Regions from separate parts of the Bacillus sp. ISL-75 genome, predicted to be linked through region 2. Evidence: riboswitches for the same ligand, from Rfam matches in the RefSeq annotation. Region 2 holds a riboswitch; each other region holds the start of a gene.
The links. Region 2 has a riboswitch for thiamine pyrophosphate ahead of tenI (thiazole tautomerase TenI). Riboswitches for the same ligand answer to the same signal wherever they lie in the genome.
Positions count from the first base shown of each region.

Region 1: it holds a riboswitch for thiamine pyrophosphate, as region 2 does, so the genes downstream of both, tenA (thiaminase II) here and tenI (thiazole tautomerase TenI) in region 2, are expected to answer to the same signal.
Region 3: it holds a riboswitch for thiamine pyrophosphate, as region 2 does, so the genes downstream of both, thiC (phosphomethylpyrimidine synthase ThiC) here and tenI (thiazole tautomerase TenI) in region 2, are expected to answer to the same signal.

Region 1 is NZ_JAGGQX010000017.1:11,992-17,251, forward strand. It holds gene J7E63_RS07280 (GntR family transcriptional regulator) at 1-260, opposite strand, end outside; gene J7E63_RS07285 (LacI family DNA-binding transcriptional regulator) at 779-1,759, shown strand; gene rbsK (ribokinase) at 1,772-2,677, shown strand; partial or broken gene J7E63_RS07295 (RbsD/FucU domain-containing protein) at 2,674-2,844, shown strand; partial or broken gene tnpA (IS200/IS605 family transposase) at 2,947-3,306, shown strand; TPP riboswitch at 3,828-3,931, shown strand; gene tenA (thiaminase II) at 4,045-4,728, shown strand; gene J7E63_RS07310 (ECF transporter S component) at 4,728-5,260, shown strand, end outside.
Region 2 is NZ_JAGGQX010000072.1:11,132-16,391, forward strand. It holds gene J7E63_RS26030 (thiazole biosynthesis adenylyltransferase ThiF) at 1-780, opposite strand, end outside; gene J7E63_RS26035 (thiazole synthase) at 777-1,544, opposite strand; gene thiS (sulfur carrier protein ThiS) at 1,546-1,749, opposite strand; gene thiO (glycine oxidase ThiO) at 1,760-2,899, opposite strand; gene tenI (thiazole tautomerase TenI) at 2,874-3,536, opposite strand; TPP riboswitch at 3,632-3,740, opposite strand; partial or broken gene J7E63_RS26055 (aldehyde dehydrogenase family protein) at 3,859-4,067, opposite strand; gene J7E63_RS26060 (FbpB family small basic protein) at 4,069-4,200, opposite strand; gene J7E63_RS29885 (CBO0543 family protein) at 4,490-4,954, opposite strand.
Region 3 is NZ_JAGGQX010000038.1:7,556-12,815, reverse strand. It holds gene J7E63_RS16065 (ATP-grasp domain-containing protein) at 1-842, opposite strand, end outside; gene J7E63_RS16060 (PQQ-dependent sugar dehydrogenase) at 1,220-2,647, opposite strand; gene J7E63_RS16055 (hypothetical protein) at 2,902-3,198, shown strand; TPP riboswitch at 3,255-3,369, shown strand; gene thiC (phosphomethylpyrimidine synthase ThiC) at 3,512-5,260, shown strand, end outside.

The DNA of each region.
Region 1 (5,260 bases), on a different contig from region 2:
TCTTTTTCTGTTAAACCTATGACAACCGCACCCATTCTTTCTAATCGGATGATATTTTCAGATGCAAGTATTCTTAACGCTTCACGAATGGGTGAGCGGCTCACACCAAAATCGGCAGCTAATTTATTTTCAGATAGGATAGCACCGCTTACAATCATGCCCGAAATAATACGCATTCTAAGCTCGGATGTTACACGATCACCAGCTGAAGCTTTTGAAAGCCATTTTTCAGGATAAAGAAATTCCTTTGATTCAGCCATAAAATTCACCTTCTCTTAAGGAGTATACTTGTATACAAGCATTATAATATAACATTTTAATAATGCAAGCGCTTTTTTTCGGTGACACAGGCACCGCCCGATATTTGTCGAAAGTAATTGGTGTTCAGATTGGCAAGACAATAAGGAAGGGAATCTATCGTTCTATTTACTTGAAAAACTTAATAATTAAATTATTGTAAAATAATTAATAAGAAAAGTATTGACTTCAAATATAATAGCCCCTAAAATAAACTTGTAAATGCAAGCGATTACAAAAAGGTTGCTCGATATTTTTTTGACCAGTGTGTAACGGGTTACACAAATTTAGATTACAGTATGGTTACCAACCTTTTTTTACAAGTATGTGTAACGGGTTACATGAAATGGGACCACCTTTTTTTTACTAGAGTGTGTAACGGGTTACACAAAATGGTTTCCACCTCTTTTTTTACAGGAATATGTAACGGGTTACATAAAATAAATGAGAAATTTTTCATTAAAGGAAGTGAGTGAACAGCATGAGCACGATTAAGGATGTAGCAGCTATAGCAAACGTGTCTGTTGCCACTGTTTCTAGAGTTTTAAATAATAAAGGATATATCAACGAGGAAACCAGAAAGAAGGTTCTGCTCGCTATTTCTGAATTAAATTACGTGCCGAATGAGGTGGCCAGAAGTCTTTTTAAGAAACAGTCGAAGACGATTGCCCTGATTGTTCCAGATATTAAGAACCCGTTCTTTCCTGAAGTGGCAAGAGCGATCGAAGATGTGATGAGCAGTCAGGAATATACATTGATCCTCTGTAATTCGGATGGGCAAGTGGAAAAGGAAATCATGTATTTGGATGTCATGAAGCAGAAATATGTGGATGGAATTATTATTGTCACGAGTACATTGACGCCTAAGCATATTAAAAATAAAGACATCCCAATCGTGGCGTTAGACAGGCCAATCAGTAGTGATCTCCCCTCCGTTTCCGTTAACAATTTGGAAGGCGCAAGGCAAGCGGTTCAGTATTTGAAGAAGATTGGCTGCAAAAAGATTGCCCATATTCGCGGTCCGCACGACATTAGTAATGCGGATGAACGGTATAAAGGCTACTTAGCTGAGGTGGAGAACGAACCGTGGTTTCATCCAGATTTAGTGGTGGATGGAAATTATCATGTGGAGCAGACAACAGAGGCGGCCACGAGGTTACTGATTACGAATCCTGATATTGATGGGATCTTTGCAGGGAACGACTATATGGCAGTTGGCGTCTTAAAGGCGGCCAGAAAGCTGGGGATTCGGGTACCAGACGATCTCTCGTTAATCGGTTTTGATGGGATCCAGCTGAGCCAATTAACCAGTCCTGAAATCACGACGATGGCTCAGCCAATTTATGAATTGGGCTCTACAGCCGGTGAGCTGTTGCTAAAACTGATTGAAGGAAAGACCGTTCCAAAGCTTGATCATCTGTTTGAAGTTTCATTAATGAAAGGCCAATCTACAAGGGCTTAGGAGTGATAACATTTGAAAAATAGAAAAATAACTGTCATCGGCAGTATCAATATGGATTTAGTGACGAGTACCCATCGAGTACCGATCCTTGGGGAAACGTTGATGGGGGAATCCTTTCATACGATTCCTGGAGGAAAGGGCGCTAATCAGGCCGTGGCCGCTGCAAGATTAGGCGCGGATGTGACGATGATTGGCTGTGTCGGCCAGGATTTATTTGGCCAGGACTTATTGAAGCATTTGAAAGAGCAGGGTGTCAATGTAGACAATGTGGAACCGGTTACAGATACCTCGACAGGAATCGCCGCGATTACCATCTCGAATGGAGAGAATCAGATTATTGTAATTCCAGGTGCGAATTATCATGTGACGCCTGCGTTTGTTGCATCGTTTGAGGAAGTGATTGCAAAAAGTGATATCTTGTTGCTGCAGCTCGAAATACCACTTGAAAGTGTCGAAAAAGCAGTCGAGCTTGCCCACAAGCATCAGGTAAAGGTTGTCTTGAATCCTGCACCGATTCAGCCGCTTTCGGAGGAATTGCTAGAAAAGGTCGATTATCTTACTCCGAATGAGTATGAACAACAATTACTCTTTGATTCGGTCGAATGGACGGAGCAAGAGCGGCAAGCGATGCTAAAGAAATGTATTATTACCAGAGGTTCAAAGGGGATTACTTTTTTTCAAGAGGAAAAAGTGGAGATTCCTAGTTTTAAAGTAGATGTTGTGGATACGACGGGTGCAGGGGATTCCTTTAATGGTGGATTCGCGTATTCAATCAGTCAAGAGGCGTCTTTGGCGGAGGCCTGCCAGTTTGCGACGGCGGTTGCGGCCCTTTCGGTTACCAAGCTTGGAGCCCAAGGCGGCATGCCGACGATGGAAGAGGTTCAGACGTTTTTACGGGAAAGGAAGGAAGAATTATGAAGAAAAACGGCATATTAAATAGTCACATTTCCGAGGTCCTTTCAAGGCTTGGTCATACGGATACCATCGTGATTGCTGATTGCGGACTGCCAATCCCGGAAGAAACGATCCGAATTGACCAAAACAAACAACCGCAAGCCCCTTCATTTATGAATGGGGTTAGGTTGTTTATTTATTATATTTTTTAAGAACAAGTGTTCTTTTAAATTGGCATTAGTTGGAAATATTTGATATAATAAGGATATGAAAAGTCTAATTCAATATAAAAGAAAAGTAATAATAATGTAGTATATTCATGCAAATACAATGTGGTTTGGTGCCCTAAATATAGAAGAAGTGTATTGGTGGATGGAGTAGATGAAAGACTTAAATCTATTCTATTAGAGGTTGCAGAAGAGACAAAATCTGAAGTAATCGAAATGGAAATTATGCCAGATCATGTTCATCTACTTGTTGAATGTGATCCTCAATTTGGAATTAATAAACTAATAAGAATGATGAAAGGAAGAAGTTCTCGTTACTTATGCAGCGAATTCCCATGGTTAAAAAGTAGAATTCCTTCTCTATGGACCAATAGCTATTTTATTTCCACTGTTGGCGGAACCACGCTTGATGTTGTAAAACAGTAAATAGAAAATCAAAAAGGAGTGTAAAACCATGGCGTCATCAAAAGAAAGAACGCCCTCTTTTATCGCAACGATTCGATTAAGAACGAATGCTAAGGAAGGAAAGTTGCTTTTGATGTTATCTTAATTTTGTGCCTGTCACGCCCCGAAATTTGTCATAGATTGATAGGGTGTTAGAGGGGGAGAAGTGTTCACGCACTTCTCCTTTTTTTCTTTATTTTATGGCAAATGAGGGAGCTTGAGTGGGGAAATTTAGTTCCGGGGAGTAGTTTATCAGCGGATTTTTGGGAGATATCAGCGAATTGGGCCATTTTATCAGCGGAAGTCGAACTTTTATCAGCGTTTCTAGCGTTTTATCAGCGATTCTGTATCATTCTAGAAATTTACGACATTTTCTGGATAATAATTGGAAATACCTTCAAGTTTCTGTGCATCTATAATTCATTTGGTTTATTTTTATAATTAAGATTTTAATTGATTGACAAGATTAACCATCGAGTGTAGAGTGAAGGTTAAATTAATAGGAAGACCACTAGGGGAGCCGTTTTTTGGCTGAGACGAGAGTTATCTTGGACCCTTTGAACCTGATCTAGTTCATACTAGCGTAGGAAAGTGGAGTTCGTGTATGGATAGATATAATTATTCAGCCGCTCCATTTTTGGGGCGGTTTTTTCGTGCTTGAAAATTCAGCCGCCCCCTACTAGTGTCTTTCCATTAAAACCAATAAGGGGGCAAAATTTTATGAGTTTTTCAGCAGAGTTAAGAAAAGAAGCAGATCCTATTTTCGATGCAATTTTTGAACATCCTTTTGTGCAAGGGATAGCTAATGGGGAATTACAAAAGGAACAATTGATTCATTATGTTAAACAGGACTTTGAGTATTTGAATTCGTTTATTCGCATCTATGGTATAGCGGTTTCGAAGTGTGAGAATCGTGAAGAAATGGATATGTTTAATACGCAGATTTCTTTTATCTTAAACAGTGAAATCCATCCTCATAATAACTTTTGTCAAGTAGCTGGTGTTCCCTACGAGGAATTACAAGGATATCCGTTATCTCCCTCGGCTCTTCATTACACGCGTCATATGCTTACCGTTGCGCACGAAGGTACATTAGGGGAAATTTTAGCTGTGTTGTTGCCATGTCCGTGGACGTATTGGGAAATTGGGAAAAGATTATTAACGGAGGTCAATCCTGATCGTTCTCATCCCTTTTATGATTGGATCAGTTTTTATGGAAATCGTACCGATTCGATTACCACGAAATTTTGTGCCCGTCTTGATGAGTGGGCAAAGACAGCAACAGAGAGAGAAAAGGAAAAGATGAAGGATCATTTCTTAATCAGTTGTCAGCTGGAATATATGTTTTGGGATATGGCCTATAAACTTGAAGAATGGCCTGTGAAAATGGAGGTAGTGAAATGATGACTTGGAAAATGAAAGAAGTCGTTCTTGCTGTGATTCTAGCGGTCGCTTGTGGAGTGATCTATTTAGGATGGTCGACGCTTTGGATTCCCATTTCCGCTCTTGTCGGACCGGTGGGTGCAGGTTTTATGTTTGGAATTTGGGTGATTGCTAGTCCAATAGTGGCGTATATTATTCAAAAACCGGGAGCAGCGCTTATTGCAGAGGTTGCAGCGGCCGCAGTAGAGTTATTAACTGGAAGTCATTTTGGTTTGTCTGCCCTTTTAGTAGGTGTTTTTCAAGGGATTGGTGCAGAAATCGCATTCGCAATATTCGGATATAAACGTTATAACCTATTTACTTTAATGCTATCAGGGGCTTTTGCTGCGATTGGCAGCATGATTTATAACTTAATCGCCAACGGTTTAGGTTATTACTCGATGAAAGTATTTTTTACAACATTAGGAATTCATGTTATCAGCGGAATAATTCTCGGTGGACTGTTAGCGAAGGTCATTGTTGATGCACTTGCAAAAACAGGTGTGTTAGAACA
Region 2 (5,260 bases):
AGCTGTCTTGGTTTGATTTTCAAAAGCTAAATAGGGGAAGGATCGTTCTTTCCCACAGGTTGGACAATCTTCTTTTTTCAATTTATCTACCTGGATCGTACTATGTTGATTTTTCCACAAGTCAAAAGACACGAGTTTGTTCCGCAGCGAATCCGCATCCCCGACCAAAATTTTCAAGGCTTCACTTATTTGATACGCAACGACCATGTTCACAGCTGGACTTATAATTCCAGCTGTGTCACAGGTTAATCCGCCTAGCGGAACGGTTTCAAGTAAACAAGAAAGGCAAGGTGTTTTTTCTGGAATAATCGTGTAGGATATTCCGTAGCTTCCCACGCATGCCCCATAAATCCAAGGGATGCCCACCTTTTGTGCTACATCATTCATGATCATTCTTGTTTCGAAATTATCGGTTGCATCAATCATCAGATCCACATTTTGAGCCCAGTCAAGAAGCTCGGTGACGGAGGCATCACCAATGATTGCTTCAATCAGCACCGAAGAGTTAATCGCTGTTAAGCGGTTTTGGGCTGCGATGACTTTGGGAATTCGGTTTTTGGCATCTTCTTCAGCATAGAGCTGCTGTCGCTGTAAATTCGACCATTCGACATAATCACGATCCACAATGGTTAGTTTCCCTACTCCAGCACGGACAAGTGCCTCGGCACTTCCTGAACCGAGTGCTCCCATTCCGATGATGAGTACATGTTTCGTAGAAATTAGCTGCTGCCCGTCTTTCCCAATCGGTGAAAATAGTTCTTGTCGTGAGTAACGATTCACCCGATACTCATTCCTTCCTTGGGACTGCTTGCTGTCGCATATCTCTTTTTCTCGATTCGGCCGGCTTCAAAGCCTAATCGTCCCGCTTCGATCGCTAAACTCATGGCTCGAGCCATTTTGACGGGATCGTTTGCTGCTGAAACAGCCGTATTTAATAACACCCCATCAGCTCCTAATTCCATTGCCAATGCTGCATCAGCTGGGGAGCCAATACCAGCATCCACAATCACAGGTACGACAGCTTGCTCGATAATAAAGCCTAGGTTAACAGGATTGATGATCCCTTGACCGGAACCAATTGGCGAGGCCCCTGGCATGACCGCATGACAGCCCACTTCTTGGAGCTTTCGAGCTAAAACCACGTCATCGGATGTATAGGGGAGGACAATAAATCCTTCTTTCACTAATTCTTCCGTTGCTTTAAGGGTTTCAATCGGGTCAGGAAGCAAGGTATGATCGCAGCCAATCACTTCCACTTTAATCATATCGCATAGTCCTGAAGCTTTCGCTAGTTTTGCGATCCGGACCGCCTCTGCGGCTGTTTTTGCTCCAGCAGTATTAGGCAGAAGCTTATATTTTTGAGTGTCGAGCTGTTCTAAAAAATTGGGCTGGCTTGGTTCAAAAATATTCATACGTCTCACCGCAAACGTGAGGATTTCAGCTTTCGACACTTCCACTGCTGCCTTTTGGATTTCAAAGCTTGGATACTTTCCCGTACCAAGTAACAAACGAGATTGAAAGGATAATGAACCTATTTTTAACATGTCAACCGCCTCCTACAAAATGGACTATTTCGATTCGATCTTTATCTGATATTCTCGTACTTTGGTGCTCTAACCTGGTTAATATTTCACCGTTTACTTCCACAACAACGACCTTATCTTGGATGTCATAATGATTGAGAACATCTGAAACAGATACGATATGGTCTGGTAATTGGATCCACTCGCCATTTACTACTACCTCCATGGTTTTCCTCCTAACTAACCGTTTCTTTGTGCCGTTCTAGGTGAAAAGCAGAGAGTAGTTCCTGATCTAGTAATCTACCTGACACTAGGTCCGCAACTAGTTCCCCTGTAATCGGGCTTAATAAAATCCCATTTCGAAAATGGCCTGCTGCCACGAACAACCCACGCCAGCTTGGATGTTCGCCCATATATGGGATTCCATCGCCTGTCTGCGGTCTGACTCCAGCCCATACCCGCTCCCATGCTGCCTCCTTAATCTGTGGAACTAATTGAGTCGCTCTTTCAATCAATGTAGCAATCCCCTCAGGAGTTACCTTAGTATCAAAGGTATTTTCAATCACAGTCGCACCTATATAAATTTCCCCATTTCGTTTGGGTACTAAATAACAACGTTTGTCGGAGAAAATGGTCGCGTTGATGATCGGCTTTTCTGTTCTAATCGAAAAGCATTCTCCTTTAACCGGATACACAGGAATATCGATTCCTGATTCTTGCATTAATTTCGCCGCCCAAGCTCCAGTGGCAACAACCACCTGTTCACAATGGATGACGCCCTTGCTGGTGGTTACCCCTTTAACTTGACCGTTTTCATAGACAAAAGACAGAACCTCCGTCTCTTCATATATTTTGGCACCAAAATGTTCCGCGGACTTTACAAAGGCTTGTGTTAACTTTGCTGGTTGCACATGCCCATCCTGAGGGAGATACATCCCTCCAGCTACACTTGGTGAAAGAGATGGTTCCAGCACACAAACTTCCGTTGCATCGAGCCAGGTTATTGTTGGATCCCATTTTTTTTGGAAGGTGACTTGTTTTTTTACTTCAATCGCTATTTCTTCGGTTTCGGCAATTTTCACCATTCCTTTATTCACATACTCAATATCAATTCCCGTATATTCAAATAACTCACTTGCGAGCGTTGAAAACATCGCTTGACTTTTTAAAGCTAGCTGGAATAAAGGACCGTCTTGTTCAAGCTCTGCTTGTGCTGCTAACATTCCGGCAGCCGCACTGGACGCTTGGCAAGCGACTCGTTCCTTCTCAATTATGACGACTTTTCTTCCCCTTTTTGCGAGCTGATAGGCAATCGAGGACCCGATAATTCCTCCTCCGATAATGGCCACATCAAATGAATTTTCCACTTTGTTCATCTCCATTTAATACATTTAGGTAAGCCTTAACTGCTGCTAATGGATCGTGAGCATCTAAAACTCCTGACATGACTGCGATCCCTTTTGACCCTGCTTGAAGTACCTGCCCCGTATTTTCAGGTGTGATCCCGCCGATGGCTATTACCGGGATGTCTAATTGGGTGAGCCTTGCTAATTCCTCTAGTCCTTTTGGGGTCTTACCCGGTTTTGATTGTGAAGGAAAGACATGGCCATATAGCACGTAATCAGCACCATTCTCTTTTGCTTGTTGTCCTTCCTCGTAGGAGTGGATGGAGTTCCCGAGCAAAAGCTGAGGAAAATTTTCTTTCACAAGCGCTGCATCTAAACTATGGAAGGCTAATTGAACTCCTCTAGCCCTTGTAACGTAGGCAACATCGACTCGGTCATTAATGATAATCTTTGATAGTGGGATGTTTTCATTTGTTAACCGTTGGACGGCTTGGAAAAGTTCCTTGGCTGTTTTTTGTTTTTCCCGCAAATGAATCGCGGTTATATATGGATGAATTTCGCTTACAATTTCACATAACTGTTCGATTGGCATTCTCCCATTGGAGATAATATGTAACTCTTTATCTTTTACACTAGTTGAAATACCCGTTCCCCCTTTTAAGCAGATTCCGAAGTTCGAAGGCCTAAAGTGAAAAACAAAAAACCACTTTCTTTAGGTAAGAAAGTGGTCGAAAATTCGAAATAGAAACATACGTTCTTCAAATATCCCGTTTTCCACTTCCCTACGCTGGTATTACCCAGATCAGGTTCATAGAGTCCCGAAGTAGTACTTCAATCTCAGCCCTTTAAAAAGGCACCTCTAGCGGAATTGCGTCATTTATTTAATTGTCATGTAATGATTTCCCTGCATGGATAATGTTAACACTTCAGGCAGAAATGTCAAATGTTTTTCTTTTTCAAAATTGAACGTGCATACTTGTCTGTTAGATTGCTGAAGTAAATTTACTTTTTATCGCCCCTTCAACTGCTAAATCAATGTCGGCATCATCAAATATATAAATGGTGCATGACCTCCCATCTCCATTGAAACACACTTAAGTGTATCTGCAGATTGTTTCACAAGTACCTTACCTACCTCTGTTGAACCGGTAAAAGTAATTTTTCGAACAGCTTCGCTTGCCATAAAAAAACTAGCTATATTAAGCTAGCTTTTTAACCTCATGGCGTTTTTCTATACGCTTTTCAATTTTTTCGATTGCTTGTTTATCTTTAAGTAATTCTTGCTTATTCTCTTTTATTAACTCTTCAAATGATTTTTTATGCTTACGCATTATAACACTCTTTTCTTTTTTAGATCGGTCTATTATAACATATCTGAATAATAAAACAATTCTGTTAGTTAAAAATAATAGAAAAATTAATTAGAATATTATTTTTCCTAATTAATTACCGACTAGCATAATTATATAAATTAAAGATGAATATATAATACACCCGCAAATTAACCCATAATATTCTACTTTCTTATTGAACAAACCTGCCATTTAACTGATTAAAGACCAAGAAAAATGGACTGTTGAAACAGTCCATCATTGTTCAATTCTTGCGCCCTATTCTTCCTTAAATATATCTTTCATTCCTGTTTATCAATTGCATAAGGAAACGGATGAACATCATTAGAAGGAAGGTGCTTATAAATGTGTATATCCATGTCCATGTATGGTATTTAATTAATTCGGTATATCTTTCAAAAAAAAACTCAATTATCGTTAAAACAGTGGTGTACAAAATACATTGTAGAACAATGTTGAGATATCTTGAACGATAAGTCGTTTGATAAAAGTAAATACAAACAACTGGAAATAGAAGATTTTCATAAAGAAGGCTGGAACTAAAATAGTTACTTAAAAATCTCACTGGATATTCGAGCATTTTCTCTTCTACAACAAGAACACCAAAAAACGTTGAAAAACAAGAGGCCACTGAAAAAATTAAAATCCAATTTTTGATTGGTGGTTTTCTTAAACTAGAAAACAATAGGGTTATCCCGATTATGAGCAGTGACCACAATATTATTCTTTCCATAGATAAAATAGTCCCCTATCTTTACTTTGCTTATCAATGAGTATAACCAAAGTAAAGATAAAAGATTTTATCATTTGCATAAAACCCATTAAAAAAAATGCTTTCCGGAAAAGCGCCCGATTGATGCTTCTACTAATTCTTTAGCAATTCCCTTTACCCAATAAGAATCGTTACTAAGGAAATTATGTATTACTTCAATATCCAAAAAACTTTTATTGGTACTTATAGTAAATCCATCATTGTTTGTCCAATCCAAGCGGTCTACACATCCAGGAAAAATTGAAGCAAGTATAGGAAAAAAGAAAC
Region 3 (5,260 bases), on a different contig from region 2:
GGGTTAATTTCAATTAATTTCCAAACTCCATTTACTAAACGCATTTCAAGGTGACAGGCACCATTTTTCATTTGAAAAGCCTTTAAGATGGAAGTTACTGTCTCAAGGATACTATTGTATATTCTTTGATTGACATCTGTTAATAAACAATATCCGGTTACGATAAAACGTTGTAAAAGAGTAATCTGTTGTTCGATTATCGCGACAATATGAACTTTTCCATTGTGTACTAAAACTTCAATTAAATATTGGGGTCCTATTAGATACTCTTCCAGTAAAATCTGTTCATTTTTTTTTAGTAATTCTTGTAATGCCAGCTTCAACTGATTCTCGTTATTTGCCAAATAGACATCTTTTGAGCCGGCAGATGTGGGAGACTTTACAATAAGAGGTAAATAGTTTTTGGCTTGACCAATAAAATTCTCTAATGAAAAATCTTCTGGTTTATAAAGGGCATAATAAGGAGAATTTGGGTGTCCTTTGAGAAGCTCACGAGTTAAAACTTTATTTTCCATTTTTAATATTGAATCAGTAGAGACTACACTTGAACAAAATTCTTCTGATAAGGCAGCTGCTGCATGAACGTAAGAATGTACAAAACTAAAAATGCCTTTTATTCGTTTACCTTGTCTTTGTAGTTTGCTGAGGGTTTTTTTTATTTCATCATAATTGGATAATTCTACTAAAATCATTTGATGGACTTCGGGAAATTCTGTTCTTTGGTGAATGTATTTTTGCCTATTGGTTAATAACACCGTAAAATATCCGAGTCTCTCTGCAGCTTTTATTGCTTCTCTACTGGATCCGGATTTGTTAGTTTCAATAAATACAATGGTTTGCATAAGCTTTGTCATCCTATCTTTTTGGGTTTTTATTGAAGGATTTAGCTTTACCAGTTTTATTCGAATAAACTGATAAGTACAATTTATTATATTGTTATAAGACCACAGTGGTATGGACAATCGTCATGATTCTTAAGACAATTAAATGAGAAATTGTACTGAGTTCACAAAAGGAGTGTTATTGTACTACCGGTGCAGTGTTATGGAAGAGGGGGGTTTGTGTATTATTTGTAGGATGTTTAAAAAGTTACAAACGAATGGGTTTACGTGTAAAAAAAATAGGACTGCTGTTTCAGCAGTCCCATTGTTCTTTTACGTTTCAAGTAAATGACAGGGTAGTTCAATAACAATATCAGTTGTACCATATACATCTGCATTTAAAATGTAGTAGATGGTACAATTTCAAAAATAGTACCTTGGTTAAAATCAGTCACTTTCATAGAGCCATAAACCCCTAAATATAGTCTAGTTTGATCCAGATTCGTTCCCAAATTAACATAATAAGCTGATTGAGACCCAAAATTATAATCGGTTTCAATCACACTAAAATCATTTAATTTACCATCTGTTCTAACCCTGCTATAAGCTAAAACCCCTCTAACCGGAGGTCGAGATTCTTCAACACGGGCAAGGTCGGTAAACACAACACTTCCCGTTAAATTGGGGATTCCATTCCCCATAAAGGCTTGCACTCCTGTAAGTGCCGTTCCTCCAAACTTATCGGGGCGGGGATCTTTATGAAAATAACTAGTTAGAGGCTGAAGACGTCTCGCAGAAGTGTTTACAGCTTCATTGTAATAAGCAATTGTTTTCTCATCCAAAGTCGGATTTGCAGAACAGCCCCTTATAATTGACGTAGGAAAAGCCCCTTCCCACCCTCGCCAGCCAAAGTTAATAAATCCTTCTTGGTCAGGTTCGGTGGATCTTAAAGAAGCTTGAATCAGCTGAGTAACCGGTATTGGTTTATAATGAACGAATGAAAAAATCGACTCTACCAAATCCTGTCCGACATTTCCCACATATTTGATATACTGTTTATTAAACTTTTGATATGAAATGCCTGGTATATTGCGAACCCCTTTGGCAATTACCGTGAGCGTTTCCTGAATAGTTGCAGGAAGTTCATTAAAACGTGTGACTATAGGTGGATTGTTGATAAATGTATTCTTACTTACATCAATTTCAATGATTTTACCGGCGATTTCCATATCGTTCTGGCTTAAATTAAATGGATCATAGCCTGATCCACCATCTCCGGTTGTTAAAACAAGTTTTCCTGTTTCAGGTGAAAAGTTTAAGCTATTGACACCATTATGATTTAAAAATGGTCTTCTTAAGTTAAGTAAAGTCCGTCGTTTTTGAGGTTGACCATTCGATTGTAAGATCCATTCTTCAACTGTATCAATATGATCATATTGAGTTTCTCTATTTATCCACCTTAGATTTAAAGTGCTGGGATCACACGGGTTAGGATTAAAAGGTTCAGGAAGAGCACCTGGACCTTGTGTTCCAGCTACTGAATAATGAAGATAAAACAGACCGTTATAATAAAATTCGGGATGAAATGCTAGCCCTAGCAATCCCCGTTCATCATATCCACCACCAGAAACACCTAGTTTGATGACTCGCGGGCGAATATCTAAAAAAGTCTTTAAACTTGAGTTTCCTATGTAAAAGATCTCTCCTACCTGGGTTGCAATAAATAATCTTTCAATTGAGTCACCCGGAAGTATAGTTGATTTCAAAATAGTGGGTAAATTTATCTTGCTTACAATGGGCCGTAAACTAACCTTAATTTTTATCAACTAACTTTACCTCCTTCTTAATTGTTTTCTTTTTTAAGAATATGATTAGAACTGTTCTATTAGTACCAAATTAGGGCAGGGGAGTCTGACAACTATCCTGCTTACTTTAATAGAAGAAGAGATCGTCTATCAACCTGGTACTCTGGAATGTACAACGGGTGGAATGGAAAAAGAGCCAATTTTTTAGACTTGAAATGACCCAATAATTGTGATTTCATAATGAAGTAAACTTATAAAATGAAGGAGCGAGAAAGATGAAGTTTCCTAAAAAAATTATACTAGATTCTGTTGCCGAACGTAAAAACCATGAAAGTTACGGAATAGAATTTATTCAGGAACTTGGAAATGATGATGCTGGATATTCCGAGATGGTAGTAATTATTTTCAAATTCAAAGATAAATATTATAGTGTGGATATCCATCATGTAAATGGAGAAAACAATTACGACCATTGGGATGATGAAATAGATTGTCCAGAGGTAGTTAGGAAAGAGGCTATTCAATATTATTGGGAAGAAGTCAAACTATCTAAAACGACTATATCACTTTAAATAATATTATGTCTTTCATTTTAAACGATACTCATATATAATATAGCTAATTGAATATAAATAACTAGGGGAGCCCAATAAGTTGGGCTGAGAAAGAAACACGATGAAGTTTCTTGACTCTTGGGACCTGATCTGGATCATACCAGCGTGGGGAAGTTAGAATAGACAATCTTTACTACACCTATACTTCTGCATACATATTAGCCGGGTCCAACCATTTATGGTCCCGGCTTTTTGATGTACTTTTATAAGCTTTTCCACTTGTTATGTTCTGTATCTCGTCCTTTATATTCAAAAAAAGGAGAGATTTATTATGTCAACGAAATCATTAAACGAACAAAATATTTCCATCATGTCTAGTTTTCCAGGAAGTAAAAAAGTATATGTAACAGGTTCGAGATCCGACATTAAAGTGCCAATGCGTGAAATTGAGTTAAGCCCGACAACAGGTACGTTTGGTGAAGAGGAAAACCTTCCAGTACGCGTGTATGATACAAGCGGTCCTTATACGGATCTAAATTATTCTGTTGACATTTCAAAAGGTCTTCCTGCTATTCGAAGCACATGGATTCATGAACGAGCAGATGTTGAAGAATATGAAGGTCGAGAAATTAAGCCTGTAGATAATGGGTATAATGATGAAAATGATCCTCGTGCCAATCATAACGTGTTTCCGGGTTTGAAGCGCAAACCATTACGTGCAAAAAAAGGGAAAAATGTGACACAGCTTCATTATGCAAAAAAGGGAATTATTACTCCTGAAATGGAATTTATCGCAATAAGGGAAAATATGAAACCTGAATTTGTGCGTGATGAAGTTGCAAAAGGTCGAGCGATTATTCCTTCTAATATCAATCATCCAGAGTCAGAACCTATGATAATAGGACGTAATTTTCATGTTAAAATTAACGCGAATATCGGTAACTCTGCTGTTTCATCATCCATCGAACAAGAGGTTGAAAAAATGACATGGGCCACGCGTTGGGGTGCTGATAATATTATGGATCTATCAACGGGTAAAAACATTCATAAAACACGAGAATGGATTATTCGAAACTCAGCTGTTCCTGTCGGCACCGTCCCCATTTATCAAGCACTTGAAAAAGTAAATGGTGTTGCTGAAGATCTTACATGGGAAATTTACCGTGATACCTTGATTGAACAAGCGGAGCAAGGTGTTGATTACTTCACCATTCATGCTGGTGTTCTTTTACGATATGTTCCATTAACCGCAAAACGGTTAACAGGTATTGTATCCCGCGGTGGATCAATCATGGCACAATGGTGTTTACACCACCATAAAGAAAGCTTTTTATATACTCACTTTGAAGAAATCTGCGAAATAATGAAGTCTTATGATGTTGCATTCTCATTAGGGGATGGTTTACGTCCAGGGTCTATTGCAGATGCCAATGATGAAGCGCAGTTTGCAGAATTAGAGACTCTTGGAGAGCTAACAAAAATTGCTTGGGAACATGATGTACAGGTAATGGTTGAAGGACCTGGACACGTACCTATGCACCTAATTAAAGAAAATATGGATAAACAACTAGAAGTGTGTCAGGAAGCACCATTCTACACACTTGGACCTCTTACGACTGATATAGCACCTGGTTATGATCACATTACATCAGCTATTGGGGCTGCAATGATTGGTTGGTATGGTACAGCTATGCTTTGTTATGTAACGCCTAAAGAACATTTGGGTTTACCGAATAAAGAGGATGTTCGTGTAGGGGTTATTACTTACAAAATTGCCGCCCATGCTGCTGATTTGGCAAAAGGACATCCAGGAGCCCAAAAAAGAGATGATGCCTTATCAAAAGCTCGTTTTGAATTCCGTTGGAGAGATCAGTTTAATTTATCTTTAGATCCTGAACGAGCGATAGAATATCATGATGAAACTTTACCTGCGGAAGGTGCAAAAACAGCACATTTCTGTTCAATGTGTGGACCAAAATTTTGTAGCATGAGAATCTCTCAAGATATTCGTAATTATGCGAAAGAAAACAAACTTGATACGAAGGAAGCTATTGAAACAGGTATGAAGGAAAAAGCTAAG